DNA from 3 places in the Pantoea brenneri genome. Region 1 is predicted to be linked to each of the others. Evidence: predicted binding sites of a transcription regulator. Region 1 holds the regulator's gene; each other region holds the start of a gene.
What was found. Region 1 encodes LexA, which represses DNA repair genes until DNA is damaged. Its sites were predicted from a motif close to TNCTGTATGTACATACAGNA; they were not measured.
Positions count from the first base shown of each region.

Region 2: a site for LexA is predicted at 7,138-7,157, ahead of AABB92_RS06525 (metal-dependent hydrolase). Genes of this name have one in related genera too.
Region 3: a site for LexA is predicted at 3,697-3,716, ahead of dinB (DNA polymerase IV). Genes of this name have one in related genera too.

Region 1 is NZ_JBCGBG010000003.1:28,194-38,208, reverse strand. It holds gene AABB92_RS13790 (conjugal transfer protein TraF) at 1-602, opposite strand, end outside; gene zur (zinc uptake transcriptional repressor Zur) at 1,053-1,574, shown strand; gene AABB92_RS13780 (CsbD family protein) at 1,647-1,859, opposite strand; gene dinF (MATE family efflux transporter DinF) at 2,031-3,353, opposite strand; gene lexA (transcriptional repressor LexA) at 3,458-4,072, opposite strand; gene AABB92_RS13765 (diacylglycerol kinase) at 4,178-4,546, opposite strand; gene plsB (glycerol-3-phosphate 1-O-acyltransferase PlsB) at 4,675-7,098, shown strand; gene ubiA (4-hydroxybenzoate octaprenyltransferase) at 7,330-8,214, opposite strand; gene ubiC (chorismate lyase) at 8,226-8,738, opposite strand; gene psiE (phosphate-starvation-inducible protein PsiE) at 8,825-9,235, opposite strand; gene AABB92_RS13740 (UTRA domain-containing protein) at 9,307-10,014, opposite strand.
Region 2 is NZ_JBCGBG010000001.1:1,392,392-1,402,406, reverse strand. It holds gene cho (excinuclease Cho) at 1-534, opposite strand, end outside; gene yddG (aromatic amino acid DMT transporter YddG) at 602-1,492, opposite strand; gene nadE (ammonia-dependent NAD(+) synthetase) at 1,553-2,377, opposite strand; gene AABB92_RS06545 (multidrug effflux MFS transporter) at 2,496-3,698, opposite strand; gene osmE (osmotically-inducible lipoprotein OsmE) at 4,002-4,337, shown strand; gene AABB92_RS06535 (DUF6515 family protein) at 4,410-4,784, opposite strand; gene AABB92_RS06530 (L-cystine transporter) at 4,981-6,372, opposite strand; gene AABB92_RS06525 (metal-dependent hydrolase) at 6,525-7,115, opposite strand; gene kduD (2-dehydro-3-deoxy-D-gluconate 5-dehydrogenase KduD) at 7,257-8,018, opposite strand; gene kduI (5-dehydro-4-deoxy-D-glucuronate isomerase) at 8,035-8,871, opposite strand; gene hxpB (hexitol phosphatase HxpB) at 9,047-9,715, opposite strand; gene AABB92_RS06505 (YniB family protein) at 9,861-10,015, shown strand, end outside.
Region 3 is NZ_JBCGBG010000001.1:2,241,597-2,251,611, reverse strand. It holds gene fadE (acyl-CoA dehydrogenase FadE) at 1-1,122, opposite strand, end outside; gene lpcA (D-sedoheptulose 7-phosphate isomerase) at 1,375-1,953, shown strand; gene AABB92_RS10680 (class II glutamine amidotransferase) at 2,004-2,771, shown strand; gene dpaA (peptidoglycan meso-diaminopimelic acid protein amidase) at 2,742-3,482, opposite strand; gene dinB (DNA polymerase IV) at 3,728-4,783, shown strand; gene AABB92_RS10665 (sugar ABC transporter substrate-binding protein) at 4,845-5,912, opposite strand; gene AABB92_RS10660 (ABC transporter permease) at 5,938-6,939, opposite strand; gene AABB92_RS10655 (sugar ABC transporter ATP-binding protein) at 6,936-8,441, opposite strand; gene pepD (beta-Ala-His dipeptidase) at 8,701-10,015, opposite strand, start outside.

The DNA.
Region 1 (10,015 bases):
CGCAGATTGTCCTGATCGCCCGGACGCGGAAGCACCGTGCCGTTAGCTACGCCGCGCAGATAGTCGATATCGCTCTGGACCACATTGGCTCGCACATGAGCCGATCCATAGGCTTTGGTGATAAAGGCGAAAGGCAGCGTCTCGTTGGGAATAGTGACCGCCAGCGCCACCCCGGCGTTGCCGTCCGCTTTATTGCCACGCAAATCACTTAACTGGTTAGCGACATCGCCTGAAGCAGCGCGCACTTCAGGATAGCCACGCAGATAATCGGCAAAGGTCAGGTTGCCGATCACCTCGCGGTAGCGATCAACGGTATCGGTGATGTCATCCACTTTGTCGATCAGGTGATCTTTGTCGGTGACCTGAATACCGGCTGAAGGGAAAATAATACTGACGCTATCGTCGGGTTTAGCTCGCGTCATCAAAGCCGGGTTGGCCAGCACGGCTGAGCCATAAAGAGAAGATGCGACGCCGGTTCCGCTCATGGCGTCATTGCGTGCATCATACCAGGTCCCCGCCGCCATGGCGGAAGAAGAAAGGAAAAGCGCGTTCACTACAGCGGTGTACTTCAGCGCTGAGCGTTGAGCGGATTTTTTCACCATTTGCCTGCCATCACCTGAGAAAATGCCGTTGAAACATTCAACGACTGAATAGTTTGTTAGCCCTATTGTGAACCCTGGCTAACGCGTTATTGCTGTGAATTCAAAGGAAACAGTCGCTTAATTCAAAGGATTGGATGTTTTCCAATCAATAAAACTTTATTTTTGTTCAAAATACCCGGTAATAAATAAAATAATACCAGACATTTCTTAAGTCTTGCTGAACATTACTTCTTAACTCAGTGAGATGCAAAGCAAAAGCGCTGAAAAGGCCACCTTAACCGGTCGGCGAGTGGATCTGATTGGGTGCCGATAGCGGCCTCTCCTGATGCTCACACAGCGTTTTTAATCGACCACCGGCCAGAATTTGCTGTTTTATCAGGCAAAAACCAACCTCTGCGCCGCGAAAATTTGTGTGATAAAATAACATCACTTATCCAGCGGAGAGTTTCCATGTCAAACATGACGTCACAGCAAATAATGACCCAGGCGGAAAAACTGTGCCTGCAGCGCGGCGTGCGTCTGACATCGCAGCGGGCTGAAGTGTTGCGATTAATGGCTGAGCAGCCAGGATCGATCAGCGCTTATGATCTGCTGGATCAACTCAGGGTTAGCGAACCCCAGGCCAAGCCTCCTACGGTCTATCGGGCGCTGGACTTCCTGCTGGAACAGGGCTTTATCCACCGGGTGGAGTCCAATAATAGCTACGTAATGTGTCACCATTTCGAGGCACCGGCACACACCTCGGTCATGCTGGTGTGTGATCGCTGTGCGGCGGTAACCGAAAAGCAGGCGCAGGGAGTAGAGAAGATTATCGCCACACTGGCTGGTGAGGCACAGTTTGCCCTGCGTCATAGCGTGATTGAAGCGCATGGATTATGTGAGAATTGTGTCGAAGTCGAAGCCTGCACCCATCATGAAAGTTGTCAGCACGATCATCAAAGTGAGGGTAAAAAGCGGGGAAAACGCGGGTAATGTGCACATCCTTGTGCGGTTGCCGGTATGAGCGTACCGGCGGGTAGGAGCTTTATCCGTAAATCTTTGTGATTACCAACGGTAATCTTTGTTCTGACCTTCCCAGTCCGTTACTTCACGCTCTGCATCTTCTTTCGCATAGCCGTAACGTTCCTGAATTTTTCCGACCAGCTGATCGCGTTTGCCTTCGATAACCTGCATATCATCGTCGGTCAGCTTGCCCCATTTCTCTTTTACTGTGCCTTTGAACTGCTTCCAGTTGCCGCTCGCTTGATCTTTATTCATGGCAGACCTCTATGTCATCCTTTGGTTACATCATTTATCTTGAAAGAAAACAAAATGACGATATAAAGCGCTGATTCACTGCGCTGCTTACGGTTAATTGTAGTAGAAGATTTTAGGTTTGCCGGAACAATACAGAATAATCTGTAGCCGGAGGACATCAGATGCCAGCTATCAGGCGTTAAACCAGCTGTTCTGCTGCCAGTGTTTACGCCAGATCAGCCACAGCGACAGGCCACGCAGCGCCAGGAAAACGGTGACCGCCAGCCACAAGCCGTGGTTGCCCAGCTGCGGGACGCTAAGCAAGGTCAGGAAGTAACCAAGTGCCGCCACCATCATGCTGTTACGCATCTCCCGGCCGCGGGTTGCACCGATGAACATGCCATCCAGCAGATAGCACCAGACGCCCGCCAGCGGCAGGATCACCTGCCATATCAGATAGCGATCGGCCGCCTGTTGCAGCTGTTCAATCGAGGTCAGCAGCGCCACGATATGCGAGCCGAAACACGCATAAATTACTGAGAACATCAGAGCCACCACCAGCGCCTGTCGGCAGGCAGAATCCCAGACGCGCAGCAGCCTGCTGCCATCTTTCGCGCCATGCGCCTCACCGGCGAAGGCTTCGACTGCGTAGGCAAAACCATCCAGCGCATAGGCGGTAAAGGTGATAAACATCAGCAGCACGGCGTTCACCGCCACCACCTGCGGACCGATACGTGCGCCCAGCACGGTCAGCGAGGCAAAACAGAGCTGCAGCATTAACGAACGCAGCATAATGTCGCGATTAAGACGCAGTAGCCGCTGAATATCGCCGCGCCAGCTCTGCTTCAGCATTGCGGTGGTGATGCCACGTAGTTTCAATACCCGCCAGACCATCACTGCCCCGACGACCAGCGTTATATACTCCGCCAGCGCGGTCGCGGTTGCCGCGCCTGCCACTCCCCAGTGCAGCCCCATCACCAGCCACAGATCGAGCACAATATTGACCAGATTGCCGATCACCAGCAGGATGACCGGCGCACGCGCGTACTGCACGCCCAGCAGCCAGCCAAGGATCACCAGATTTGCCAGGGTGGCGGGCGCACTTAACCAGCGGATCTGAATAAACAGTGCCGCCTGTTGCAAAACTTTGGGATCGCCGCCAATCAGATCGGCCGCCAGCGTAGTAATCGGCGAGCGCAGGCAGATGAACAGCACGCCAGCCAGCAGCGCAATAATTAAAGGCTGGGTCAGCGCACGTGCCAGCGCCATTTTATCGCCGGCACCAAAAGCCTGCGCCGTCAGGCCGGTAGTACTCATCCGAAGGAACAGCAGCAGCATGAAGAGGAAACTGGTGACTGTCGTGCCGACCGCAACCCCGCCCAGATAGACCGGGCTGTCGAGGTGACCAATGACAGCAGTATCGACCACCCCCAGTAAGGGAACGGTGATGTTAGAAAGGATCATCGGCAGCGCCAGCCGCCAGAGGTTTTTGTCGGTAGCCGTTAAAAAACGCATTCGCAGTTCCGTGCTCGGTGTCGCTGCAGAGAGGGGAGCAGCAGCGACAAAATTAGGGCAGACAGAATAGCATCAGACGCTACGAATGCGCGGTTATGTCAGACTCAGAGCCATTCGCCGTTGCGAACCACACCGACCGCCAGACCTTCTACCGTCAGCGACTGGGCGCGCGTATCGACAATGATCGGCTCAAAATCACTGTTTTCAGGCAGCAAATGCACAATAGCACCCTGCTTCTTCCAGCGTTTAACCGTCACTTCATCATCAATACGGGCCACAACAACCTGGCCGTTGCGTACGTCCTGGGTTTTATGTACCGCGAGCAGGTCGCCATCCATAATCCCGATATCTTTCATCGACATTCCACTGACGCGCAGCAGAAAATCGGCAGAAGGTTTGAACAGGCCCGGATCCACTTTGTAATGGGTTTCGATGTGCTCCTGCGCCATGATCGGCTCACCGGCAGCAACCCGGCCAATCAGCGGCAGACCTTCAGATGCTTCTTCTTCCATCAACAGGCGAATACCGCGAGAGGCGCCAGAGACAATCTCAATCACCCCTTTGCGTGCCAGTGCCTTCAGATGCTCTTCTGCCGCGTTCGGCGAGCGGAAACCCAGCTGCGCGGCAATTTCTGCACGCGTAGGCGGCATGCCCGTTTGAGTAATATGGTCGCGAATCAGGTCATAGACCTGCTGCTGCCTGCTGGTTAATGCTTTCATCCCGCCCCCTGGTTGTTTATACAGTCGCTGTGAGTATATACAGGTATTGGTGAAATGGAAACCGATTCTCAGGCAAAACGCGCCATCTGGCGCGTTGTGGAAGGCTTATCGCAAATGCGACCAAAGCAGCGCGATCCAGACAAACAGTGCCAGTAAGATGCTGATCAGCACCGCCGCCGAGCCCATATCCTTTGCCCGTCCGGCTAAAGGGTGGCGCTCCTGGCCAATACGATCCACTACCGCCTCGATGGCGCTGTTGAGGATTTCAACAATGACCACCAGCACCACTGCCCCGATCATCAGGATGCGAGAGACAATATCGACATCCAGCCAGCAGGCCACAATAATGGCCACCAGCGCGGCCAGCGCCTCCTGGCGGAAAGCCGCTTCGTGTTGCCAGGCGGCACGCAGGCCCTGCCATGAGTAACCTGCGGCTTTTACTATTCTTACAAGACCCGTGGCATTATTTGCCATATAAGTGGAACCCTTTCATCGGATTGACGTCAATGTCTGGGCTGCGTGCAAATGGCACCACCACAGATCTTCGCTGCGCTTTCTGGTATGCTTGCGGCGCTTTGCTAACAAGAGGCTTCATGTTGTCTATGTCAGGTTGGCGTAAACTTTATTACAAATTACTGAATTTACCACTGTCGTTTTTGGTAAAGAGTAAGGCCATTCCGGCCGATCCCGTTTCTGAACATGGTCTGGACCCGACCCGGCCCATTATGTACGTTTTGCCTTACGATTCGAAGGCTGACTTACTGACTTTACGCGCGCAGTGCCTGCGGCATCATCTGCCCGACCCGCTTTCTCCGCTGGAGATTGATGGTTCGCTGCTGCCGCGCCACGTTTTTATCCACGATGGCCCGCGTGTGTTCCCCTATTTTGTGCCCAGCGTCGAATCGGTGAAGATTTTTCACGATTATCTGGACCTGCATCGCAATAACCCCAAGCTGGATATCCAGATGCTGCCGGTGACGGTGATGTTTGGCCGGGCGCCTGGTCGTGAGGTTCAGGGCGAAGATACGCCGCACCTGCGGGTGCTGAACGGCGTGCAGAAATTCTTTGCGGTGATCTGGCATGGACGCGACAGTTTTGTCCGTTTCTCGCCGACCGTTTCGCTGCGCCGCATGGCAACCGAACACGGCACCGACCAATCAATCGCCCAGAAACTGGCCCGGGTGGCGCGCATTCATTTCGCCCGCCAGCGGCTGGCGGCGGTTGGCCCACGCTTACCGGCACGTCAGGATCTGTTTAATCGTCTGCTGCAATCGAAAGCGATTGAAAAAGCGGTTGAAGATGAAGCGCGCAGCAAAAAAATCTCCCATGAAAAAGCGCAGCAAAATGCGGTTGAGATGATGGAAGAGATCGCGGCAAACTTCTCCTATGAAGCGATTCGCGTCACCGACCGCGTCATGGGCTGGCTCTGGAGCCGGCTCTATCAGGGCATCAATGTTAATGGCGGCGAAAAAGTCCGTCAGCTGGCGCAGGATGGCCATGAAATCGTCTATGTGCCGTGCCATCGCAGCCACATGGATTACCTGCTGCTCTCTTACGTGCTTTATCATCAGGGACTGGTGCCGCCGCACATTGCCGCCGGTATCAACCTCAACTTCTGGCCAGCCGGACCGATTTTCCGTCGTCTGGGCGCGTTCTTTATCCGTCGTACCTTCAAAGGCAACAAGCTGTATGCCACGGTGTTCCGTGAATATCTTGGCGAACTGTTCACCCGCGGTTACTCGGTTGAATACTTTGTCGAAGGGGGACGTTCACGCACCGGTCGCCTGCTCGATCCGAAAACCGGCACCTTAGCCATGACCCTGCAGGCGATGCTGCGCGGGGGGAATCGCCCGATCACCCTGGTGCCGATTTACATTGGCTACGAACATGTCATGGAAGTGGGTACTTACGCCAAAGAGCTACGCGGCGCGGCGAAAGAGAAAGAGGGCTTCATGCAGATGGTGCATGGCTTACGTAAGCTGCGCAACCTCGGCCAGGGCTACGTTAACTTTGGCGAACCACTGCCGCTGGTTAACTATCTCAACAAGCGCGTGCCGGAATGGCGTGAGTCGATCGATCCTATCGAACCGCAGCGTCCAAGCTGGTTAACGCCCACCGTGAATGACATCGCGGCGAGCTTAATGGTACGCATCAATGAAGCGGGCGCGGCCAACGCCATGAACCTGTGCGTCACCGCGCTGCTCGCCTCACGTCAGCGCTCACTAACCCGCGAACAGCTGATTGAGCAGCTTGAGTGCTATACCCAGCTGCTGCGTAACGTGCCTTATTCAGCCAACGCCACGGTGCCCGATCTCTCGGCAGAGGCGCTGCTGGATCATGCAATGGGCATGAATAAGTTTGAGAGCGAGAAAGACAGCATTGGCGACATCATCATCCTGCCACGTGAGCAGGCGGTGCTGATGACCTATTATCGCAACAACATTCACCACATGCTGGTGATGCCGTCGCTGATTGCCGCTATTGTGCAGCAGCATCAGACCATGAGCGAAGCCGAGTTGTTGCGCCAGGTGAGTCTGATCTACCCGATGCTGAAGAGCGAACTGTTCCTGCGCTGGCAGACCGATGAGCTGCCGCAACTGCTGACCGAACTCTGTCAGGAGCTGGCGCGTCAGGGACTGATTACGCTTGAGGCTGGTCAGCTGCGCTTTACGGCGGCGCGCTACCGTACGCTGCAACTGCTGGCGGCCGGGGTGCGAGAAACGCTTCAGCGTTATGCCATCACCTTCTCTATTCTTAGCGCCAAGCCAGCCATTAACCGCGGGACGCTGGAAAAAGAGAGCCGCACACTGGCACAACGTCTGTCAGTGCTGCACGGTATCAACGCGCCGGAGTTCTTCGATAAAGCCGTCTTCACCTCACTGGTGCTGACGCTGCGTGATGAAGGGTATATCAGCGACAGCGGTGATGCGGATGTCGCGCAGACCCTGGCGACCTGGCACATTCTGGCCGATCTGGTCACCAGCGATGTACGCATGACCATCGAAAGCGCCGTGGCCCACGACTAAATGCCCTGCGCAGTAAAAAGGCGACCCCGAAAGGTCGCCTTTTTTGTGCCTGAATGATGTTGCAGCCTAATCCTTTCCTGCCTGACTCGTTGCCTAATCCTTTCCTGCCTGACTCGTGGCCTGATCCTCTGCTGCCTGACTCGTTGCCTGACTGCGCGCCAGGTACCGTTGCGCTGAATCGCGTCGGGACTTAGCCCGCCTGCAACCCGCCCGGCCTGTCGATCACCACGATCACAACAGCTGGGTAAACGGCGGGGTGTTCATCAGCACACCGAGGAACAGCACCAATCCGACATAGTTGTTGTTGAGGAAGGCTTTAAAGCAGGCAGGGCGTTCACGCTGGGCGATCAGCGTTTGCTGGTAAATAAACAGGCCAGCTGCCAGCAGTAGCGTCCCGTAAAACGCCACGTTGAGCTGCAGCAACATGCCAACCCATGCCATCAGCAGCAGCGTTGCCAGTTGCAGCAGGCCGATTATCAGCTTGTCGAAACGGCCAAACAGAATCGCGGTCGACTTAACGCCAATCTTCAGGTCATCGTCGCGATCCACCATCGCGTACTGGGTGTCATAAGCCACCGTCCAGCAAATGTTGGCGCAGAATACCAGCCAGCAGACCAGAGGTAAGGACTCACTAACTGCCGCCCAGGCCATCGGAATCGCCCAGCCAAACGCGGCCCCCAGCACCACCTGCGGCAGATGGGTATAGCGCTTCATAAACGGATAAACCCAGGCGAGCGCCAGACCGACGACCGAAAGCAATATCGTCATCAGATTCATGGTCAGCACCAGCGCAAACGCCACCAGCGCCAGCCCGGCAAATAACAGTTTGGCTTCTCTGGCACTGACCGCGCCGCTGGCTAAGGGCCGATGCTTTGTCCGCTCAACATGCCCATCCACCTTACGGTCAGCAAAGTCGTTAATGACACAGCCGGCTGCACGCATCACGAAAACGCCGGCAACAAACACCAGCAGCACCGGAAGCGGCGGGATCGCCATATCAGCCAGCCACAAGGCCCACAGGGTGGGCCACATCAGCAACAGGGTGCCGATCGGCTTATCAATGCGCATCAGACGGCTGTAGGCCTGCCATTTATTGATGTGTAAGCTCTTTTCCACCACAGATTTCCTCAGGCCAGATCGCGATAAAGCGGCGAAGCCGGTAAAAACAGTTCCGTCAGCAACAGCGGTTTGCCGGACAGCCGCAGACGTGAGCGGCGTCCCCACAGCGCTTCAACCTTGCCCGGTTCGATAAAATCACGGGTCAGGGTTGAAGAGGAGAACAGATAACGCCCCAGCGGGCGCGTGCCCAGCTGTTGAAGCATCGCCTCAGGACCATTCAGGGTACTTTCCGGCACCAGCGTGCGACCCGCCAGCCAGGGTTCACCGTCGCCGAACAGCAGCACTTCCCGCAGCCAGAAGCGTTTGTCGTCCGGTAAAAAGGCTTTTTCCTCTCCCAACTCGCTGGCATCAATAAAGCCTTCACGTACCGGCTCTACGGTAACCTGCTGGCAATGCTGCTCAAAACGGCGCGTCATGGAGTCTTCTTCCATCAGCCAGTCGAGCAGGGACGGCGCAAGCGTAGCCTGCGTCGATGAAAGCCAGTTGATCGCACGTAATAAGCTGAGCGCGTCTTGCGACATAGCACCACTCCCAAAAATTTTCAGGGCGTCAGTTTAGCGCAGAGTCGCGGCATGAACACCTGCCGTCGTTACCGACGGCAGAGGGTTTATTCGCGTTTGAGGCGGTTGCTGTTCGCCAGCCACAGCGTCACCACCAGAATCAGGATCGCGGCGGAGTAGCAGAGGGTATCGAAAGGATTTTTATGATCGACAATAATCAGGCGAATAATTGCGGTAATGCCGATATAGACAAAATAGCGTAACGGGAAGTGATAGCCAGACTGAAAATACTTCACAATCAAAGCGATAAACTCAAAATAGAGGAAATAAATGACAATTCCCTCTATCAGCAGATAGGACGAAGCCTGTTCACCGGTGCTGAACAGCACGTTAGCCAGGTGAATGGTTTCTTTGCCGAGAAAGACGATAAGGATAATCGCCAGGCTAAGCAGACCCAGATTCAGCACCCATTGCAATACGGTCGCAAGGTGGCGGGCCAGGGGATTCTTGTCACTCATGTAGCGCCTTAGAAAAGAGTTAATAGCGAACGCTATCATGCGTTAGTGTGACCTGAATCACAATATGGCCCTCAGGCTTCGACATCAACACACAGCGCATCGTAGCGCCAATATTCACAGTCGCAGTCAATCACCTGTTTTAGCCGATCGCGATTAATCCGGGTAATCAGCAGGCCCGGACTGCCAGGCGCGACGTTCAACGCCGGCGCGGCGATCTCGGGCAAAGGGCCGGGCAGAATGGTAAAGCGCGCCCCGCCGTAGCGAATACCGTAGCGCTGGTCATAGAGATCGGTCAGTGAACGGGTAAGATCTTCATCCAGCAGGCCGGGGAAAAAACGCGGATTAAGGTAATGTTCAACGTACAGCACCGCCCGTCCGTCAATGCGCCGCAGGCGGCGAATGCGGTAAACCGTTGATCCCGGCGCCAGCAGCAGCGCTGTCGCTATCTCGCCCTGCACCGCGACCTGTTCAGCCGCGATCACTTCGGTGGTCGCCTGACGCCCCTGTTCCGTCGCCATGGCATGAAAATGGCTGTGATGCAGCGGGTTATAGATCAGTCGTGGCGGTGCGATAAACCAGCCACGGCGCAGTTCACGGTAAATCATTCCCTGCGCCTCCAGCTTGCCTAACGCTTCACGCAGGGTAATGCGGGTGGTGCCAAATGCCTCGCTCAGGGCCCGTTCCGCAGGCAGTCGCCCGCCGCTGAACTCACCAGCCTGTATGCGGCTCAGCAACGCGCTGGCGATCACGTCCGCCGTTTTGAGTGCTATCGACTCCACA
Region 2 (10,015 bases), on a different contig from region 1:
CTGAGCACTGAGCGCTTCCAGTCCCAGCAGGCCGTGGCAGAGTTGATACTCATCGGCCAGCTGTTTCAGCCGTTCCAGCGCGGCAAAGCGGCTGCGATAGAGGCCAAACAGGTTGGGTGACTGGCTGAAGTCGAGATCTTTGGCGTAAACCACCTGCGGTTTACCGTCGGTGATCTGCAACGAGCAGAGCTGACGATTCTTACGCAGGCGCTTGTTAAACAGCGGCTGTTGCGTTTTGATCATCTGCGCTTCCAGCAGCAGCGCGCCGAGATCGCCTGCGGTCGGGATCCAGCTGACGCGCCGCGACTGGCGCAGCATTTTTGCCTCATCCGCCGTGCGGAAATGGGACATCACTCGCGAGCGCAGATTGACGCTTTTGCCAATGTAGAGCGGCAGCGAATCACTTTCGCCGTGGAAGGTGTAAACGCCGGGCTGATTGGGCAGGCCTTCCAGCCACTCACGCAGGTGTTCGGGATATTGATAAATTGCAGCCGCGTCGAACTCGAGGCGGTGCGTTGCAGCACGTCTGACCAAGATGGACTCCATTTACTGGTTGTCCATACAGCATAACAGGCAGGTGAAATGATCGCCAGCCGTCTGCTCAGAGACGCCGCGTCGCCAGCCAGCAGATAAGGGAACCGAGGGTGATCATCGCGACTCCTTGCCAGAATGCCAGCGGCGGCGTCAGGCCCAGCCATAACGAAGCCAGCAGTGCGGACAAAACCGGCGTGAAGTAGGAGGCGGTCGCCAGCAGCGTCAGATTGCCGTGCTGAATGCCGTGGTTCCACGCTGAATAGGCAATGGCGGTCGACGCCCCGATAAATAACACTTGCAGCAGCGGCGCCAGGCTAAACGTCATCGGTGCCGCTGGCGCGCTCAGTAAGTATTTAAGCCACAGTGCCATCGCGGTCAGGATAAAAAACAGCGTGACCCCATTCGCCCCTCTGGCGTAGCGACGGGTGACATTATTGTAGAGTGCCCAGGTGACGGCGGCGATAAAAGCCAGCGAATAGGCGGTGGGGTTACGCAACAGGTTCTGCCACATCAGGCCGGGTGAACCGCCGCCGTTGGCTTTCATCACCCAGAAAATGCCCAGCAGAGAGAGCGCCAGTCCCGGCCACAGCCACAGGCGAAAACGCTGCTGGTTAAATGGGATCGCCAGCACCACGGTGAGACAGGGCCAGAGATAGTTAATCATCCCCAGCTCCAGCGACTGGCTGCGATCGCTGGCCAGCCCAATTGCCAGCGCCAGACAGATTTCATAGCCGACAAACAGCGCGCCCCCGATAGCTAAATAGGCGGCGGGGATCGCACCCGGTTTTGGCAGACCGCGGGTAACACACAGCAGCAGGGCGGTGGTGGTATAGATCAGTGCAGCGCCGCCGGTGGGGCCAAAGGCTTCGCTGACGCTGCGCAGCAGGCCAACGGTGGTACTCCAGAGCAGAATGGCAGTCAGACCGATCAGGGTGGCGCGTGGGACAGGAGCAGGCATGTCACTCTCAACCGGGTAAGGCGCTAAAGCCTCCCTTGCCGCAGCAAGGGAGGAGCGGGATTACTTCCAGAAATCGTCGAAAACGGTAATCGGTGGGCGACGTTTGTGCTCGGTTTTCAGATACCAGCCTTCAATGATTTTTGCGTTATCAGGATCGATGGTTTTGCCTTCCAGATAGTCATCAATCATCTCGTAGGTCACGCCCAGCGCCACTTCATCCTGCAGGCCGGGACGATCGTCTTCGAGGTCGGCCGTCGGTTTCTTCAGGTAGAGATGTTCCGGACAGCCAAGCTGTTTCAGCAGCTGTTTGCCCTGGCGTTTGTTGAGGCGGAACAGCGGATTAATGTCGGTGCCGCCATCGCCATACTTGGTGAAGAAGCCGGTGACCGCTTCAGCCGCATGGTCGGTACCGACCACCACGCCTTTGGTCATGCCTGCGATACTGTACTGCGCTTTCATTCGCTCACGCGCTTTTTCATTGCCGCGCACGAAGTCAGACAGCGTAATGCCGGCCGCCTGCAGCGCCCGCTCACTGGCGAGCACCGACTCTTTGATGTTCACCACCAGCGACCGATCGGGCTGAATGAACGCCAGCGCGTCCTGACAATCCTGCTCATCGGCTTGCACGCCATAAGGCAGGCGCACCGCGATAAAGGTGTAGTCGTTATCGCCGCTCTCCTGGCGCAGTTCGCTGATTGCCAGCTGCGCCAGTTTACCCGCCAGGGTAGAGTCCTGGCCGCCGCTGATCCCCAGCACCAGCGTCTTAAGACCGCTGTGCCGCTTCAGGTAGGACTTAAGAAAATCGACGCTAACGCGCACTTCGTGATCGGCGTCGATAGTGGGCTTAACGCCCAGTGCTTCAATGATTTCCTGCTGCAGTGACATGAACTTCTCCTCAGGTCAGTGGCCCGTCGGCTCGATGCGAACGTTTTATTAAAGCTAACGTGCCTCAGCGAAAACAACAAGCCAAAGCGGCAGCCGATTGCAGTTAACCGTTGCGAAATCAGACAGTTTTCACCTGCGGCAGCGGTTTTTTTGCCAGCAGCAGGAACATCAGGATCGCCAGCATAAAGCAGCCAAAAATGGTGGCGGTCATGCTCAGCACTGAGGTGCCGCCAATACCGGTAATCGGCACGGTGAGGGCGCCCAGGGTGAACATGGTGACGCCAATCACTGCTGAGGCGCTGCCGGCGCGATGGCCCTGGCTCTGCATCGCCAGTGATGAAGCGGTGGTCGCAATGACCCCGTTACTGGCAATGGTAAAGAACAGCGCCACCAGCAGCAGTGGTAAAGGTGCCTGCGTCAGTGCGGCCAGTAGCAGCAGGCTGGAGGCAACAAAGGCCAGTGTCAGCCCGCCTTTCAGTACCCGATATTCTCCCCACAGCGGGCAGAGACGGGCGCTGGTCTGGGACGCGATCACCAGTCCGACACCGTTAGCCGCAAAGCAGAAGCTAAATGCCTGCGGTGACAGACCGTACAGCTGTTGCAACACGAACGGCGATGCGCCGATATAGGCGAACATGCCGGACATCATAAAGCCCTGGGTCAGGCAGAAGCCCATAAAAGGACGATGGGTAATTACCTGGCCCAGCGCGGCGTAGGCGGAGAAAATCGAGCCTTTACTGCGGCGCGCATCGGGCAGGGTTTCATGCAGCTTCCAGCGCGCCAGTAAAATCAGCAGTACCGCAATGCAGGCGAGCACCACAAAAATGCCACGCCAGTTAAGCACCGTCATCAGCACGCCGCCGAGTACCGGAGCGGCAATCGGTGCCAGACCGTTTACCAGCATCAGCAGGGCGAAGAAGCGGGTCAGCTCGTGACCGCTATACATGTCACGAGCGATGGCGCGTGATAACACCGCGCCGCCCGCGCCGGCCAAACCTTCAAACAGGCGAGCCAGCAGCAGCTGATGAATATCCTGCGCCAGCGCACAGCCGATCGAAGCGATAAACAGCAGTACCAGTGACAAAGCCAGCGGTCGCAGACGACCAAATTTGTCGCTCATCGGACCGAAAACTAACTGGCCGGCACCCAGACCGAGTAGTCCGGCGGTCAGGCTAAGCTGCGCCGTGGCGGTTTCGGTGTGCAGGTCCCGGGCCAGCTGAGGCAGCGCGGGCAGGTAAAGGTCGATACAGAGCGGGCCGAGTGCGGCCAGCAGGCCCAGCGTGATGGCATAAACCAGCCGGTTGGAGTGTGCAGGTGTCATTTATCCTCAGTATCTGAAGCGATGGGTGAATGAAAGGCGGACAACGCATTAGCGGGCGGTTACTGATGCCGGCGTCATCCCGTGAGCCGCCGGTGAGGGCAACCCGCGCCCCGGCGACGCTTTTATGCTGGCTAAGGGGACCTGTTTTTTGCCGCAGATTATACGTGCCCGTTGACAGCAAAACAGCCTTCTTTACGAAATCCTGACGGTTGTCAGCGCATTAAAAGTTCGCCATAAACTTGATAAACCTGAATTTATGTTCCAGGCTTGTCTGCACATGGACAATAAATGAGGAACAACAAGATGAATAAAGTGATGGGATGTATCGCTGCGGCGCTGACGCTGGCTGCCCTGTCTGGTTGTACGACTTACGATCGCGCTGAAAGCTATGTGACTAAGCCGGTGGTAAAGGATGTTAAAAAAGGCATGACCCGTGACCAGGTTCGTCAGATCGCTGGCACACCGTCTACTGAAATCACCATGGTTCACGCGCGTGGCACCTGCCAGACGTATGTACTGGGCCAGCGTGACGGCAAAGCGCAGACCTATTTCGTGAGCTATAACGATACCGGTCGCGTAATGAACTACGGCTTCCAGAGCTGTGCGGAATACGATACCGATCCGCAGGTTCAGCAGTAAGTCATTCGCTGCAAAGCCCCGATTGAATAATAAACGGCCCGTCATCTGACGGGCCGTTTTTCGTTTCGGCCGTTATAAGCCTGCCGGACGCGGAACCTCGACGTAATCGCCATCTATCTGCCGCTGGTAGTAATGCCCCTGCTGCACATAAAAGCGTTTACCGTTGAAGTCCAGCACCCGCATGTCATCGCTGACCCGGCGCTCTTCAGGCGGTTCGACCACCACATACTCTTCGCCATGGCGCTGATAATAGTTGCCGTTAAGCAGGTAATAGGTCAGTCCGCCGATCAACACCGCTGTTGCGGCTTCAGGTAAAAAACGCACCGGACCGGGCCCGCCCCAGTGTGGGCCAGGACCACCATGTGGACCCCATCCGCCAGGATGAGCGAAAGCGATAGCCGGGGTTAACAGGGTTAACGCCAGCAGGGAGGCGATAACTTTTTTCATCGGGCATTCTCCTTATAAGACTGCCTGCAGAATTGGCCTTTTAGCGACTAAAGACAAGCGCTAAAGCGGCGAATTTTCGCCTGTTTACCATGCTTAACGTTTTCTTAACGGCGTCGCCATCAAGCGGGGAAATTATGGAGAGAAAGCGGGAGAAGAGCAGAAAACCTGGCGCGGGCGCGCCAGGTTTGATACCGGATTAACGGTGTGCCAGTTCGGCGTGTTCGTCGCTGTCCAGCACGCGCTTATCGGTCAGACCTAACCAGCGGCTGGTGAGGGAACCAGCCGTCATGGAGCCATTGACGTTCAGTGCGGTACGGCCCATGTCGATCAGCGGTTCGATGGAGATCAGCAGCGCCACCAGAGTGACCGGCAGGCCCATGGCGGGCAGCACAATCAGCGCGGCGAAAGTCGCACCGCCACCAACACCGGCTACGCCAGCCGAGCTCAGCGTGACAATCCCGACCAGCGTGGCGATCCACAGTGGGTCAAACGGATTGATGCCAACGGTTGGCGCAACCATCACTGCCAGCATGGTCGGATAGAGACCGGCACAGCCGTTCTGGCCGATTGTGGCACCGAACGAGGCTGAGAAGCTGGCAATCGACTCTGGCACGCCGAGGCGACGGGTTTGCGTCTCAACGCTCAGCGGAATACTGGCGGCGCTGGAGCGGCTGGTAAAGGCAAAGGTAATCACCGGCCACACTTTGCGGAAGAAACGCATCGGGTTAATCCCGTTGACCGACAGCAGCAGCGCATGGACGCCAAACATAATTGCCAGACCGAGGTAAGAGGCAACCACGAAGCTTCCCAGTTTGATGATGTCCTGCAGATTCGAACCGGCTACCACTTTGGTCATCAGGGCCAGCACACCGTACGGCGTCAGCTTCATCACTAAACGAACCAGCTTCATCACCCACGACTGCAGCGTGTCGATCGCCACCAGCACGCGCTGACCTTTTACTTCATCATCTTTCAGCAGCTGCAGCGCGGCCACACCAAGGAAGGCAGCAAAGATGACCACGCTGATGATCGAGGTCGGATTGGCACCGGTCAGATCGGCAAACGGGTTTTTCGGAATAAAGGACAGCACCAGCTGCGGCACACTCAGGTCAGAGACTTTGCCGACGTAGTTGCTCTGAATGGCGCTCAGACGCGCGGTTTCCTGCACACCCTGCACCAGACCTTCAGCGCTCAGACCAAACAGGCCGGTGACGAACACCCCAACCAGCGCCGAGATAGCGGTGGTAAACAGCAGCACGCCGATGGTCAGTACGCTGATTTTACCCAGCGAAGAGGCGTTATGCAGGCGGGCAACCGCACTCAGAATCGAAACAAACACCAGCGGCATTACCACCATCTGCAGCAGCTGCACGTAGCCATTGCCAACGATGTTAAACCAGCTGATGGAGGTTTTAACCACCGCGCTGTTTTCACCGTAAATCAGCTGCAGCACCAGGCCGAACAGTACGCCGATCACCAGACCGGTCAGCACTTTCTTCGACAGGCTCCAGTTGTTGCGGCTGAAACGGGAGAGCAACACCAGCAGCACCACAAAGGCGACGAGGTTAAGCGTAAGAGGAAGGTCCATACTGAAACTCCAGAGTAATGCGGTTTTCCGCGTCGGGAAAACCGCATAATGTTAATCACGAATTAAGACTGCAGGAATGGTATCAGCAGGAGAGGGTGCAGGCCTTATATCCAAATGGCATGCTTTATAACTTAATCGCTTAATTTGTTGATTTAATGCGCAGTCTGACTGGAAATCAACCGACCAACACCATTTTGTAGCGTATCAAATAGCTGAGCGGGCCAGCCGTTTGCACCAAACGAAGGCATACCCACCGGGAACCACAGCGCATAGCCAACCAGTCCAAGGCACAAAGCCCGCTCAAGCTGGTTACCTTTCTGACTTTTCAGAATAGGTAGACGAAAGCGCCAGCGGCAGGGCCATAACAGAGGTACGCCCGCCGGTGTCAGCATGTCAGCAACAATATGGCTGAGATAACCCAGCGTCAGTCCCTGCAATACATCAGGCGGAATCGGCGACTCAGCTGGCAGGTTAAGCTGAAACAGCCACAGCCCGGCAGCCACCGCCAGTAAACTGTGGGTAAAACCGCGATGGCCAAATGCCCGTGCAATCGGATGAGAGAGCCAGCGTAGTCGTTGTCCGAGCAGCGATTTGGGGTGATCGATGTCGGGCAACAGGCAGGTCAGCAGTGCCGACGGAACAAGATGCCACCAGTCTGCCTGCGCCAGCACCGGTGTAAGTTCAGCACGTTTAGCGAAAATGGCACTCGCAATGGCAAAAATGATATGGCCCTCGGCCGTCATGATGGAACCTGGCTGCAAAGAAAACTGTCGATGCATCCAGTATAGGGATTTATCCAGTGAATGAGAACATGTGACGCTGTAACGAAGCGTGAATTTAACTAAAAAAAGCGGACAATCCCGGTGGCGTGTCCGCCCGATAAATCAGCGCGCCAGCCAGCCGCCATCCACCGCCAGCGTAAAGCCGTTAACGTAGTCAGAGGCGGCTGAGGCCAGGAACACCACCGGCCCCATCATATCGTCGGGTACGCCCCAGCGTCCGGCCGGAATACGCCCGAGAATCTCTTCACTGCGCGCTTCATCACTGCGTAACTGTTGGGTGTTATTGGTGGCCATGTAACCGGGGGCAATCGCATTGACATTAATATTGTGCTTCGCCCATTCGTTCGCCATCAGGCGGGTCAGCCCCATTACCGCACTTTTTGACGCAGTATAAGAGGGCACGCGAATCCCACCCTGGAACGAAAGCATCGAAGCAATATTGATAATTTTGCCGCCGTTACCTTGGGCGATAAACTGCCGGGCTACCTGCTGTGACAGAAAAAACAGACTCTTGCTGTTGAGATTCATTACATCATCCCAGTCCTGCTCGCTGAAGTTCAGCGCATCTTCGCGGCGGATAATCCCGGCATTATTCACCAGAATGTCAATTTTACCCGCCGCGGCCAGCGCCTGCTCAACCACCGAGCCGACCACCTCCGTTTTCATCAGGTCAGCCTTTATCGACCAGAAACGGCGGCCCAGCGCTTCCACTTTGCTTTGGGTCTCGTCCGGTCCTTCGCGGTTGACGCCGACGATGTCGCATCCCGCCTGCGCCAGACCCAGCGCCATACCCTGTCCTAAACCGGTATTACAGCCGGTCACCAGCGCCACTTTCCCTTCCAGGCTAAACGCATTCAGTACCATGATATTTCTCCTCTGCTCAGCGTAGTTCGCTGATTTTGACGTGGTCCATGTCATCAAAGACCTGATTTTCGCCCACCATGCCCCAGATGAAGGTGTAGCGCTGCGTGCCGACGCCGGCGTGAATCGACCAGCTGGGTGAAATCACCGCCTGCTCGTTATGCACCAGCAGGTGACGGGTTTGCTGCGGCTCGCCCATCATGTGGAAAACCGCACTCTCCTCGCTCATGTCGAAATAGAAATAGACCTCCATGCGGCGTTCATGGGTGTGGCACGGCATGGTGTTCCACAGGCTGCCTTCCTCCAGTTTGGTTAAGCCCATGGTGAGCTGACAGGTCGGTAGCACGTCCGGCACGATGAACTTATTGATGGTGCGGCGATTGGAGGTGGCAGGATCGCCGAGTGTGGCGGTGGCGGCCTCCTGTAAGGTGATTTTTTTATCCGGGAAGGTCGCATGCGCAGGGGCGCTGTTGTAGTAGAACTTCGCCGGCTGGGCCGGATTCAGACTGCGGAACAGCAGATTTCGCGCACCCTTACCGATATAGAGTGCCTCTTCATGGCCGATTTCCCAGCTTTTGCCATCCACTTCCACCAGTCCGGGGCCACCGATATTGATCATGCCCAGTTCGCGGCGTTCAAGAAAGTAGCTGACGCCTAACTGCTTACCCATTTCGTCGCCAATCGTTACCGGGTTATTCACCGGCATTACGCCGCCGATGATAATGCGATCGATATGGCTGTAGGTCAGGGTGTAGTTATCGGCAGTAAAAATCGTTTCAATCAGAAACTCGCGGCGCAGCGCGTCAGTGTCCAGCTGTCTGGCGTGATCACTGTGAATGCTTTGACGAACGTCCATCTCAGGCCTCTCTGCAGATCAGGTTAAGCATGCCCCGGAACAGGGACTGTCTGGGCATCTTAGGCAGAGCGGGATATGAATTCAATAAAAATGAAACGTTGTTTTAATTATTTGCGGAGTAGATCAACAGTACGCCGAAGCGGGTTAAACAGCCCGCCTGCTGGCGGGCTTGCACTTAACCGTGTAAATCGGCCAGCGTCAGTTGGGTCAGGTCATCCAGCCGGACATCTGCCAGCGCCCAGCGCGGATCGTCCCGGTGCACCGCCGCCGGAACCACAATCGAACGCATCCGCGCCGCTTTGGTGGCGATCATACCGTTGAAGGAATCTTCCAGCGTGACGCAGTTAAGCGGGTCGATCGCCAGGCTGGCGGCCGCGTTGAGATAGACCTGCGGATGGGGTTTGCTGTAAGGCAGCGCTTCCGCCGAGGCGAGCACGTCGAAATAGTGCCGCAGGTTGAAGATCTCCAGTACTCGTTCCAGCATCGCCAGCGGTGAGGCGGAGGCGAGGCCAATTTTCAGGTTTTGCTGCCGGCACAGCTGCAGTGCGGCCTCAACCCCTGGCAACAGCGGACGGGTCTCTTCAATCAGCGTCATCGCCCGGGCAATGATGCGCTGCGTGACCTCCTGCTGACTGGGACCGTTCCACGGCAGCGTTTCGTACCACATACGTACTGTCTGATCGATGCGTAAGCCGAGCGTGTCAGGCAACTCGTTGCGGCGCGACAGGTCGACATCCAGCGTCGAAAAAATATCCAGTTCAGCCTGATCCCACAGCGGCTCGGAATCGATTAATAAGCCATCCATGTCAAACAATGCGGCGAGAACGGGGCGGTGATAGGGCATCTGAGGTCTCCTTATAAAGTCTGACTTACCTTAGCATTGATCGGCCGGCTGCGGGTCGCAGAGCAGCCAGCCACGCTTTATTTGGGAAATTTCGTCATTGGCAGGTAGACTTACAGCAAATTGGATTTTGGGTTCAGGAGATATCATGACCTATCAACAGGCTGGCCGCATCGCCATCCTTAAGCGTGTGGCTGGCTGGGTGATTTTTTTACTGGCGCTACTCTCGACGATTATTTCTGTGCTGAGCTTTATGTTTAAGCACAGCGAAAAGCAGCCAGGCATTGACGCAGTTATGCTCGA
Region 3 (10,015 bases), on a different contig from region 1:
GCGACCCACTGACAGACATTCAACCAGCATACGCCAGCCCTGTCCGGCCATTTCCGGTCCGCCGATGATGTAATCGATCGGCACGAAAATATCCTTACCACGGGTCGGACCGTTCTGGAACGGCACGTTAAGCGGGAAGTGACGGTGACCGATTTCCACGCCGGGGGTGTTGGTCGGGATCAACGCGCAGGTAATGCCCGGATGGGTGTTATCGCTGAGCAGATGATCGGGATCGGACAGTTTAAACGCCAGCCCCAGCACGGTCGCGATAGGCGCCAGCGTGATGTAGCGTTTGTTCCAGGTCAGGCGCATACCCAGCACCTGCTGACCCTGCCATTCACCCATACACACTACGCCGGTATCGGGAATCGCACCGGCATCTGAGCCGGCTTCCGGGCTGGTCAGGGCGAAGCAGGGGATTTCATCGCCACGCGCCAGACGCGGTAAATAGTGGTTTTTCTGTTCGTCAGTACCGTAGTGCTGCAGCAGTTCGCCCGGACCGAGCGAGTTCGGTACACCGACGGTAATCGCCAGGATGCCCGATACGCCAGCCAGTTTCTGCAACACGCGAGCCTGGGCATAAGCGGAAAACTCCAGCCCGCCATACTCTTTTTTGATGATCATCGCGAAGAAGCGATGCTGTTTCAGATAAGCCCACAGTTCCGGCGGCAGATCGGCCATTTCATGAGTAATCTGGAAATCATTCGCCAGCCGGCACGCTTCTTCAACCGGACCCTCCAGGAAGGCCTGCTCATCCGGTGTCAGGTGCGGCTGAGGATAGTTATGCAGCTTCTGCCAGTCCGGTTTGCCCTGAAACAGATCGCCTTCCCACCAGGTGGTTCCGGCATCGATCGCTTCTTTCTCGGTGCGTGACATTGGCGGCATCACCTGCTGAAAACGCTGCAGTATCGGTTTTGAAAACAGATTACGGCGCAGCGACGGCAGGTTAAACGGCAACAGAATAATAGCCAGTGGCAGCAGCAGCCACGGCGTCCAGAGGTGTGCGGCCGCCATCGCCGCGGTCCACAGCAGCAGAATCAGGCTGCTCAGCCGCAACGACAGGCGGTGGTAGAACAGGGCGCCAATCAGCACCACCGTGGCAAGTATCGAAACAACCATCATAATGAACCGCTCCGTAAGTAGTAAGAGGTCTGACCTGTTGAGTAGAGGTTTAGAGCAGTTGGCTCTTTTTATCAATTCGTTTACATCGCAATTACAACCTGACTCACAAAATCAATTTTCCGACCCGTTTCGCTGGCGGCTGTGCAGAGATAATGCCAGCGGCGATCGGGCCGGAATGGCGTGATGCTTTGCGCCGCCCAGGCATTCCGTTAAACTTGCTGCGATTAACCTCTGCTAAAAAAGGACCTCCCTATGTACCAGGACATCATCCGCTCTGAGCTCAACGAAGCCGCCGATACGCTGAATAAATTCCTCAGCGATGACGCGAATATCCATGCGATCCAGCGTGCTGCGGTGCTGCTGGCTGACAGTTTCAAGGCGGGCGGCAAGGTGCTCTCCTGCGGCAACGGTGGGTCGCACTGCGACGCGATGCATTTCGCCGAAGAGCTGACCGGTCGCTATCGTGAAAATCGTCCTGGCTATCCGGCGATTGCGATTTCAGACGTCAGCCATCTCTCCTGCGTCAGTAACGACTTTGGCTACGATTACGTCTTTTCGCGTTATGTTGAAGCGGTAGGCCGTCCGGGCGATGTGCTGCTGGGGCTCTCCACCTCCGGCAACTCGGCCAACATCATTAAGGCGATTGAGGCGGCGCGGGCGCAGGGGATGAAAGTGATCACCCTGACCGGCAAAGATGGCGGTAAGATGGCGGGCAGTGCTGACATTGAAATCCGGGTGCCGCACTTTGGTTATGCCGATCGCATTCAGGAGATCCACATTAAAGTGATCCATATTCTGATGCTGCTGATCGAAAAAGAGATGGTGAAGTAACACTCTGGCCTCTCGCCTGGCGGGAGGCGTCTTACTCTAAGGTGGTGGCTATGTGCGAATTGCTCGGGATGAGCGCCAATGTTCCCACGGATATCTGTTTCAGCTTTACCGGCCTGGTGCAGCGTGGTGGCGGAACCGGCCCACATAAAGATGGCTGGGGCATTACCTTTTACGAAGATAAAGGCTGTCGTACCTTTAAGGATCCTCTGCCGAGCTTCAATTCGCCGATAGCGCGGCTGGTGCAGGAGTACCCGATCAAATCGCATTCGGTGGTGGCGCACATCCGCCAGGCGAATCGCGGTCAGGTCTCGCTGGAAAACACCCATCCGTTTACCCGCGAACTGTGGGGCCGTAACTGGACCTACGCCCATAACGGGCAGCTAAAGGGCTACCGTCAGCTGGAGACCGGGACCTTTCGTCCGGTCGGGGAGACCGACAGCGAAAAGGCGTTCTGCTGGATTTTACATCAGCTGGCGACGCGTTATCCCCGCACGCCGGGTAACTGGCCAGCGGTGTTTCGCTTCATCGGTGAACTGGCGGGCAGCCTGCGGCAGAAAGGGGTGTTTAACATGCTGCTGTCGGACGGGCGTTATCTGATGGCCTTCTGCTCCACCAACCTGTTCTGGATCACCCGACGCGCGCCGTTTGGCCGCGCACAGCTGCTCGATCAGGATGTAGAGGTTGATTTTCAGCAGCACACCACGCCGCATGACGTGGTGACGGTGATTGCGACGCAGCCGCTGACGGCCAATGAAACCTGGCAGCGGATTGTGCCAGGTGAGTGGGCGTTATTCTGCCTTGGAGAGCGCCAGGAATGAGCGTGAAGCAGCTTCGGGATTGGTCACTACCGGGCTGCTGTTCATCACATACTTACCGCTGGCGACGTTAACCGTTGGTGGCTGGTGATACTTCGCAAAATAAGCGTAACCCGGCTGCAACTGCTGCCAGAAACTGGCGTAGGTAGAGTAACGGTGACGCTGCATATTGCTGTCGGTCATGCGGAATGGATAGATACTGATGCTGATATCCTGCTGGCCGTTACGCAGCGCCGCATTGACATAAGTAAAGATCTCATCCATATAGGCGTTCGTCATGGCATAGCAGCCAATCGACTTACAGTCGCCATGAATCATCAGGTAGTTACCGCTGTAGCCCTGATTGCGATCGTACTGGTTCGGAAAGCCGATATTGATCGCGCGATAAAACCGGCTATCCGGTTTCAGCTGGTTCAGCCTGACGTTATAAAATCCTTCCGGGCTTTTGAAATCGCCTTCACGACGTTTCGGGCCGAGACCACCAGAAAAATTACAGATGCGATAGGTATCCAGCAGGCGGTATTCGTTACCAATTTTGCCGTACAGTTCGAGGGTACGCTCTTCCTTGAAAATCTGAATATAAACCGGCGTGCCGAGTAACTGTTTCTTTAATTCTTTACTGACCGGTGCCGCTTGCTGAGCGGGTTCTGGGGTCATTGCCATGCTGAGGGCTGGCAGTAAAATCATCGCAAACAGGAGTGCGATTTTGCCCATGCTGTGTGTACCTTGAGGTGAAGAGAACAATGACGCGAATCGTGCGTCTCTGCTTGCATTATCGGAACTATCCGCTACCGCAGCGCAACATTAAACATTGTCTGTTTTTTTAGCAAGACAGCGCGCCAGAAATTCGCGATTTCCTGAACAGAATACGGACAGAAATTTGTAAACTTTAATGCCGGCCGCGACAAATATTGCAGTTACCTTCGCCAACTGTATACTTATCCAGTGCTGGAGGGGGTATGCGTAAAATCATTCATGTCGATATGGACTGCTTCTATGCTGCGGTGGAGATGCGCGATAATCCCCTGTTGCGTGACATCCCGATTGCCATCGGCGGCAGCCGCGAACGTCGCGGTGTCATCAGTACCGCTAACTACCCGGCGCGCAAATATGGCGTGCGCAGCGCCATGCCGACCGGGATGGCGCTCAAGTTATGTCCCCATCTGCGGCTGCTGCCAGGCCGCTTTGATGCCTACAAAGAAGCCTCGGCGCAGATTCGCGAGATCTTCACCCGCTACACACCGCTGATTGAACCGCTGTCGCTGGATGAAGCCTATCTGGATGTGACAGACAGCCCGCACTGCCACGGCTCTGCCACCCTGATCGCCCAGGATATCCGCGCGACTATCCTGCGTGAAACTCAGCTGACCGCCTCGGCCGGCATCGCACCGATTAAATTTCTGGCGAAAATCGCCTCCGACATGAATAAGCCGGACGGACAGTTTGTCATCACGCCGGCGGAGATGTCCGGTTTTTTACTGACGCTGCCGCTGGCGAAGATCCCGGGCGTGGGCAAGGTGTCGGCAAAAAAGCTGGAGGAGATGGGCCTGGTGACCTGCGGAGATGTGCAGAAGGCGGATTTAGCCCAGTTGCTGAAGCGCTTTGGTAAGTTTGGCCGGGTGCTGTGGGAGCGCAGCAACGGCATTGACGAGCGTGGCGTGGTGGTTGAGCGGGAACGTAAATCACTCGGGGTTGAGCGTACGCTGGCCGAAGACATTAACGACTGGGACGCCTGCCTGGAGATCATCGATTTTCTCTATGCCGAGCTGGATCGCCGGCTGAGCCAGATTCGGCCCGATAAGCAGGTGGCGCGGCAGGGCGTGAAACTGAAGTTCAGCGACTTTCAGCAGACCACCCAGGAACACATCTGGCCGGTGCTGAATAAAGAGGACATGATCGCGATTGCCAAAAAAACCTGGGATGAGCGTCGGGTCGGGCGGGGCGTCAGGCTGGTGGGGTTGCACGTCACCCTGCTCGATCCCCAGCTGGAACGACAGCTGTTACTGGGGTTGTAGCGCGGTCTGGCGATAAGTGCGCGTCAGCCTGGCGTGCCTGCCAGTACTGACGCGCCGTCACTTACTTGTGATTTTTCGCTGCCAGAGTGGCGAACCACGGCGCGACGAAATCGTCATTACTACCCCAGCCTGGGACGATTTTATTCAGCGAGGCAACGTTTACCGCGCCGGGCTGGCTGTTGAGCTGCTGCTGAGAGATCGACGCAGCCTTAAACTGATAGGTGGCTGGCGTCGCTTCACCGGCAATCTTTTTCGCTACCAGACGCATGTTTACCGCGCCAATGGTTTTCGGGTCCACCGCCACGGTCTGAACCCACGGGCTGTTCTTCTCACGCATCAGCTGCAAATCCTGGTTCGAGACATCGATGCTGTAGAGCTTGATCTCGGTACGCCCGTTCTCCTGCAGCGCTTTATAGGCGCCCTGGCTGAAGGCGTCCCACGCGCCCCAGATGGCGTCAATCTTGCCTTTCGGGTATTTCGCCAGAATGGCCCCAATCTTGTTTGCGGTATCACCCTGTACATCGGTAGAGACGGCGCCAATCGACTCCAGCTGATGAATGCCAGGATTCTCCTTCAGCAGTTTCTCGTACACCACCTGACGGCGTTCCATTGGCGGGAAGCCCGCCACCCACAATTTGACGATGTTGGCTTTGCCGTTGAAATCGCTGATTAACTGACCCAGCGACAGCTGCGCCAGCGATGCGTCATCCTGCGCCGTCACGGTCACGCCCTCAATCGGGTTATCAACCGGGGTATCAAACACCGACAGCTTAATACCGGCGTCGGCGATGCGTTTGACCAGACCGCTGGCGTAGGGCGCTTTACCGTGCGACAGCACGATGCCGTCATACTTCTGGCTGATCGCCTGGTTAACGAAATCCTGGAAACGCGCGTCGTCGCCGTTACTGAGGAAAGTGCTGACCTTAAAGCCGAGCTGACGGCCCTGCTGAATCGCACCTGCGACAAACTGGGTGGTGTTATCGTCAGAACCGAGGTTACGGATCACCGCGATGCGGATCGGGCCGTCGTGACTGGCGATAGCCGCGGGCACCGGGGTAACGGTCTCCGCGAAAGCGGCGCTGGCGTTCAGCAGGCTCAGGGCCAGCAGCGAGAGCGTTATTTTTTGCATTATTATCAACTCCGGTCAGTGCGCCTCAGCGGCGCTGGATATAGGTGATTGCCAGTGCCAAAGCCAGCACCAGCCCTTTAATAATGTCCATGGCGTAATAGGGGACGGAGAGCATCACCAGGCCGTTCTGCAATACCCCGAGGATCACCGCGCCGACCAGCGTGCCGAGCGCATTCGGTTTGCCCGATCCCGCCAGCGAGAAGCCAATCCACGCCGCCGCCACCGCATCCATCAGGTAGCCGCCACCGGCGTTAACCTGTGATGAACCAATACGTGAGGCCAGCAGAATGCCGCCCAGTCCGGCCAGCAGCGAGGCGATCACATAGGCCAGCACGCGATAGCGGGTAGTGCGGATACCGGAGAGTCGCGCCGCTTCGGGATTGCCGCCGAGGGCATACATCCGGCGGCCATGTTTGGTCAGCGACAGCGCCAGCTGGGCCACGACCGTTACCACCAGCATAATGATCACGATGGCTGGCACCTGACCCAGCAGGCCAAACGCCGCCGGGATAGTGCCTTCCGCCATATCGCCGCTCGGCAACACCATGTTTTCCGTGATCGAGCCGCCAAAGCTGTAGGTCATCGCCACGCCCTGAATCACAAACAGCGTCGCCAGCGTGGCCAGCATGTCGGGGATCCGCAGGATGACAATCAGAAAGGCGTTAAACAGCCCGACCAGGCTGCAGAGCGCCAGGGTAATCAGGATTGCTTCGGTGGTGTCGAGGCCGTGCCAGACAAACAGCGAAATCACCAGCGCGTTGGCCAGCGAAGCGGTCGAGCCGACCGAAAGATCGAAGCCGCCGACAGTCAGTGAGATCGATACGCCGACCGCGATGACCGTAACAATCGCAATCGATCGCAAAATATTGATGATGTTGTTAGGTTCGAGAAAACTGTCTGAGGCCAGGCCAAAGGCGGCGATCAGGATCACCACCGTCAGTAACATGCCCCATTTATAAAGGAAGTCGAACAGTTGATGACGCCATGAAGATGATGGCAGATTCAGGCTGGTTTCTTTGCTGCTCACGCAGGGGTTCCTCCGGTGGAATAAAGCAAAAGCGTCTCTTCAGTGACATCGCGCGCGGCCAGTTCAGCCACAATGCGTCCATCCCAGAGCACACAAATCCGGTCGCATAAGCCGACCAGTTCAGAAAATTCACCTGACGCGTAGATAATGCCTTTGCCTTCGCGCGCCAGACCATCGATCAGAGTGAACAGTTCGGTTTTGGCTTTGATATCGACGCCTTTGGTCGGCTCATCGAAAATCAGCACGTCGGCGTTGTTACGCAGCCATTTGCCAATCGCCACTTTTTGCTGATTCCCCCCGGAGAGGCGGCGCAGTGGTTGGGCCGGACCGGTAGTCCGCACCTGAAGTCGCTGAATGATGGCCTCTGCCCAGCGCCACGCCTGGCGATGGCCGAACAGGCTCCAGCGCGAGAAACTGTCGTCCGCGCTGACGCTCAGATTCATCGCCACCGATTCATCAATAAAGATGCCCTCTTTACGCCGCTCTTCCGGCACCAGCGCCATGCGCCGGCTGACCGAATCGTGCGGGGAGCGCGGCTGCCACGGCTGGCCGTGCAGCTCTCCCCGACTGACGCGGCTTTTACTGGCACCAAACAGCGCTTTGCACAGTTCGGTCTTTCCGGCACCGGCCAGTCCGGCGATGCCGAGAATTTCGCCCTGATGCAGCCGCAGCGAGATATCCTGCAGCAGGTGTTCATCATGCAGTCCGTCGACCGCCAGTAGTAGCGGCTGCGGCTGTGGTTCACGCCGGGCGGGATAGATGTCGGTGAGCTGATGCCCAAGCATTTTTTCCACAATCTGCTCACCGCTTAGCGCAGCCATCGGGCCGCTTTCAATCAGCCGGCCATCGCGCAGCACCGTCAGGCGATCGCAAATCGCTTTCAGTTCGTGAATCCGGTGAGAGATAAATATCACGCCGATACCGCTGGCCTGCAGGCGACGCACCACGGTGAATAGCCGCTCGCTCTCATGCTGGTCGAGCGGGGCGGTGGGTTCATCCAGAATCAGAAAGCGGCAATGATGCGACAGCGCACGCGCCAGCAGGATCTGTTGCTTTTCAGCGAGGGTGCAGCGCTCGACCAGCCGATTGACGTCCAGCGTCACCTCGAGCTGCGCCAGTAAGGCTTGCGCCTGACGACGTATCTCACCCCAGCGGTAGCGGTGGCCTGGTTCCGCCAGCCGATCCAGCAGTATGTTTTCCGCCACGCTGAGCTGTGGCACCAGCGCCACATCAACTTCCTGCTGAACCAGATGAATCCCCAACTGCTTTGCGTCGCGCGGGCTGCGGAGGGTGACCGGAACGCCATCCAGCAGGATCTCGCCGCTGTAGTGACTGTGGGCGCCGGACAGCACCGCCATCAGGGTCGATTTTCCTGCGCCATTCGCGCCGGTCAGCGCGTGAACAGAGTGGCCTTCACTGACGAAATCTACCGATGAGAGTGCGGCAAATCCGCCAAAAGCGATGGAGATGTTACGCATCTCGAGGCGGTTTAACGCAGCCATGTCACCATTCTCCTGAAGAATCACTGGCCGCATTTTTTCCTGAAGCTTCAGGCGCGGCAACGACCGAAAGCGCATAAGCTAGCACGAAACGGTATTAGCCATCCAGACATCTGGACATAACGGCGGCTAAAACCAGCGAAGCGTGAAAGCGTGGCGTATTCAGGCGGGGAAGGGCGTTCGGGGTGGTGAATTATGCTGTTGCGGCACGGCGGGCATAAAAAAACCAGGCCGAAGCCTGGTTAAACTTTTTGCGGTGAGATTACTTTTCTGGCACCACATTCAGCAAGGTGGTCAGCAATTTCCAGTAAAGGCCGACGCTTTCAATGTGTACCTGCTCATCCGGTGAGTGCGGACCGGTAATGGTCGGACCGATCGACACCATATCCATCTGTGGATACGGTTTTTTGAACAGACCGCACTCCAGACCGGCGTGAATCACCTGAATGTTTGGCGTTTTGTCGAACAGCGCGATATAGGTCTGACGGGTCAGCGCCATGATCGGCGAGTCCGCGTCTGGCTGCCAGCCTGGGTAGCCGCCTTTCGCTTTGGTCTGCGCGCCTGCCAGCTGGCCAAGCGAGGTCAGCATCTGCACCACATAATCGCGTCCGGTGTCGATCAGTGAACGGATCAGGCAGTTGATTTCTGCTTTATCCGCTTCCATCGTCACCACGCCGATATTCAGTGACGTTTCGACCACGCCTTTGGCGACGTCTGAGTTACGGATTACGCCGTTCGGCGTGCTGTTCAGCAGATTAAGGAAGCGATCGCGGCTGTCGGCGGTTAATGCTTCACCCTGATGCGCCAGCGGTTCGGTGACCAGCGCGATGTTCGGCTCTTTAATGCCGTGCTCGTTCTGGATGGCGGTCAGGAAATGCGCCGCAGCAGATTTCAGCGCATCGGCCTGGTGGCTGTCGACTGCAACGGTTGCAAAGGCTTCACGCGGAATGGCGTTACGCAGCGTACCGCCGCTGAACGCCAGCAGACGCAGATCCAGTTCGGCAGCGTGCGCCGCCAGGAAACGCGCCAGCAGCTTGTTGGCGTTGCCGAGGCCCATATGAATGTCGGCACCGGAGTGGCCACCGCGCAGCCCTTTCAGCGTCAGCTTCAGGGTTTCAAAGCTGGCAGGCACCGCTTCACGGGTCAGTGGCAGGGTGGTAACGAAGTCGATACCTCCCGCGCATCCCATGTAGATCTCACCTTCTTCTTCCGAGTCGGTGTTGATCAGGATTTCGGCCTGCAGCCAGTTGGGTTGCAGACCAAAAGCGCCATCCATGCCGGTTTCTTCGGTCATGGTCAGCAGCACTTCCAGCGGGCCGTGGGTCAGGCTGCTGTCAGCCAGTACCGCCAGCGCCGATGCCATACCGATGCCGTTGTCAGCCCCCAGCGTGGTGCCGCGCGCTTTGACCCATTCGCCGTCAATCCACGGCTGAATCGGATCTTTGGTGAAGTCGTGTACGGTATCGTTATTCTTCTGCGGCACCATATCGAGGTGGGCCTGCAGCGCGACCGGCTTGCGGTTTTCCATCCCGGCAGTGGCGGGTTTACGAATCAGGATATTGCCGACCTGATCGCGC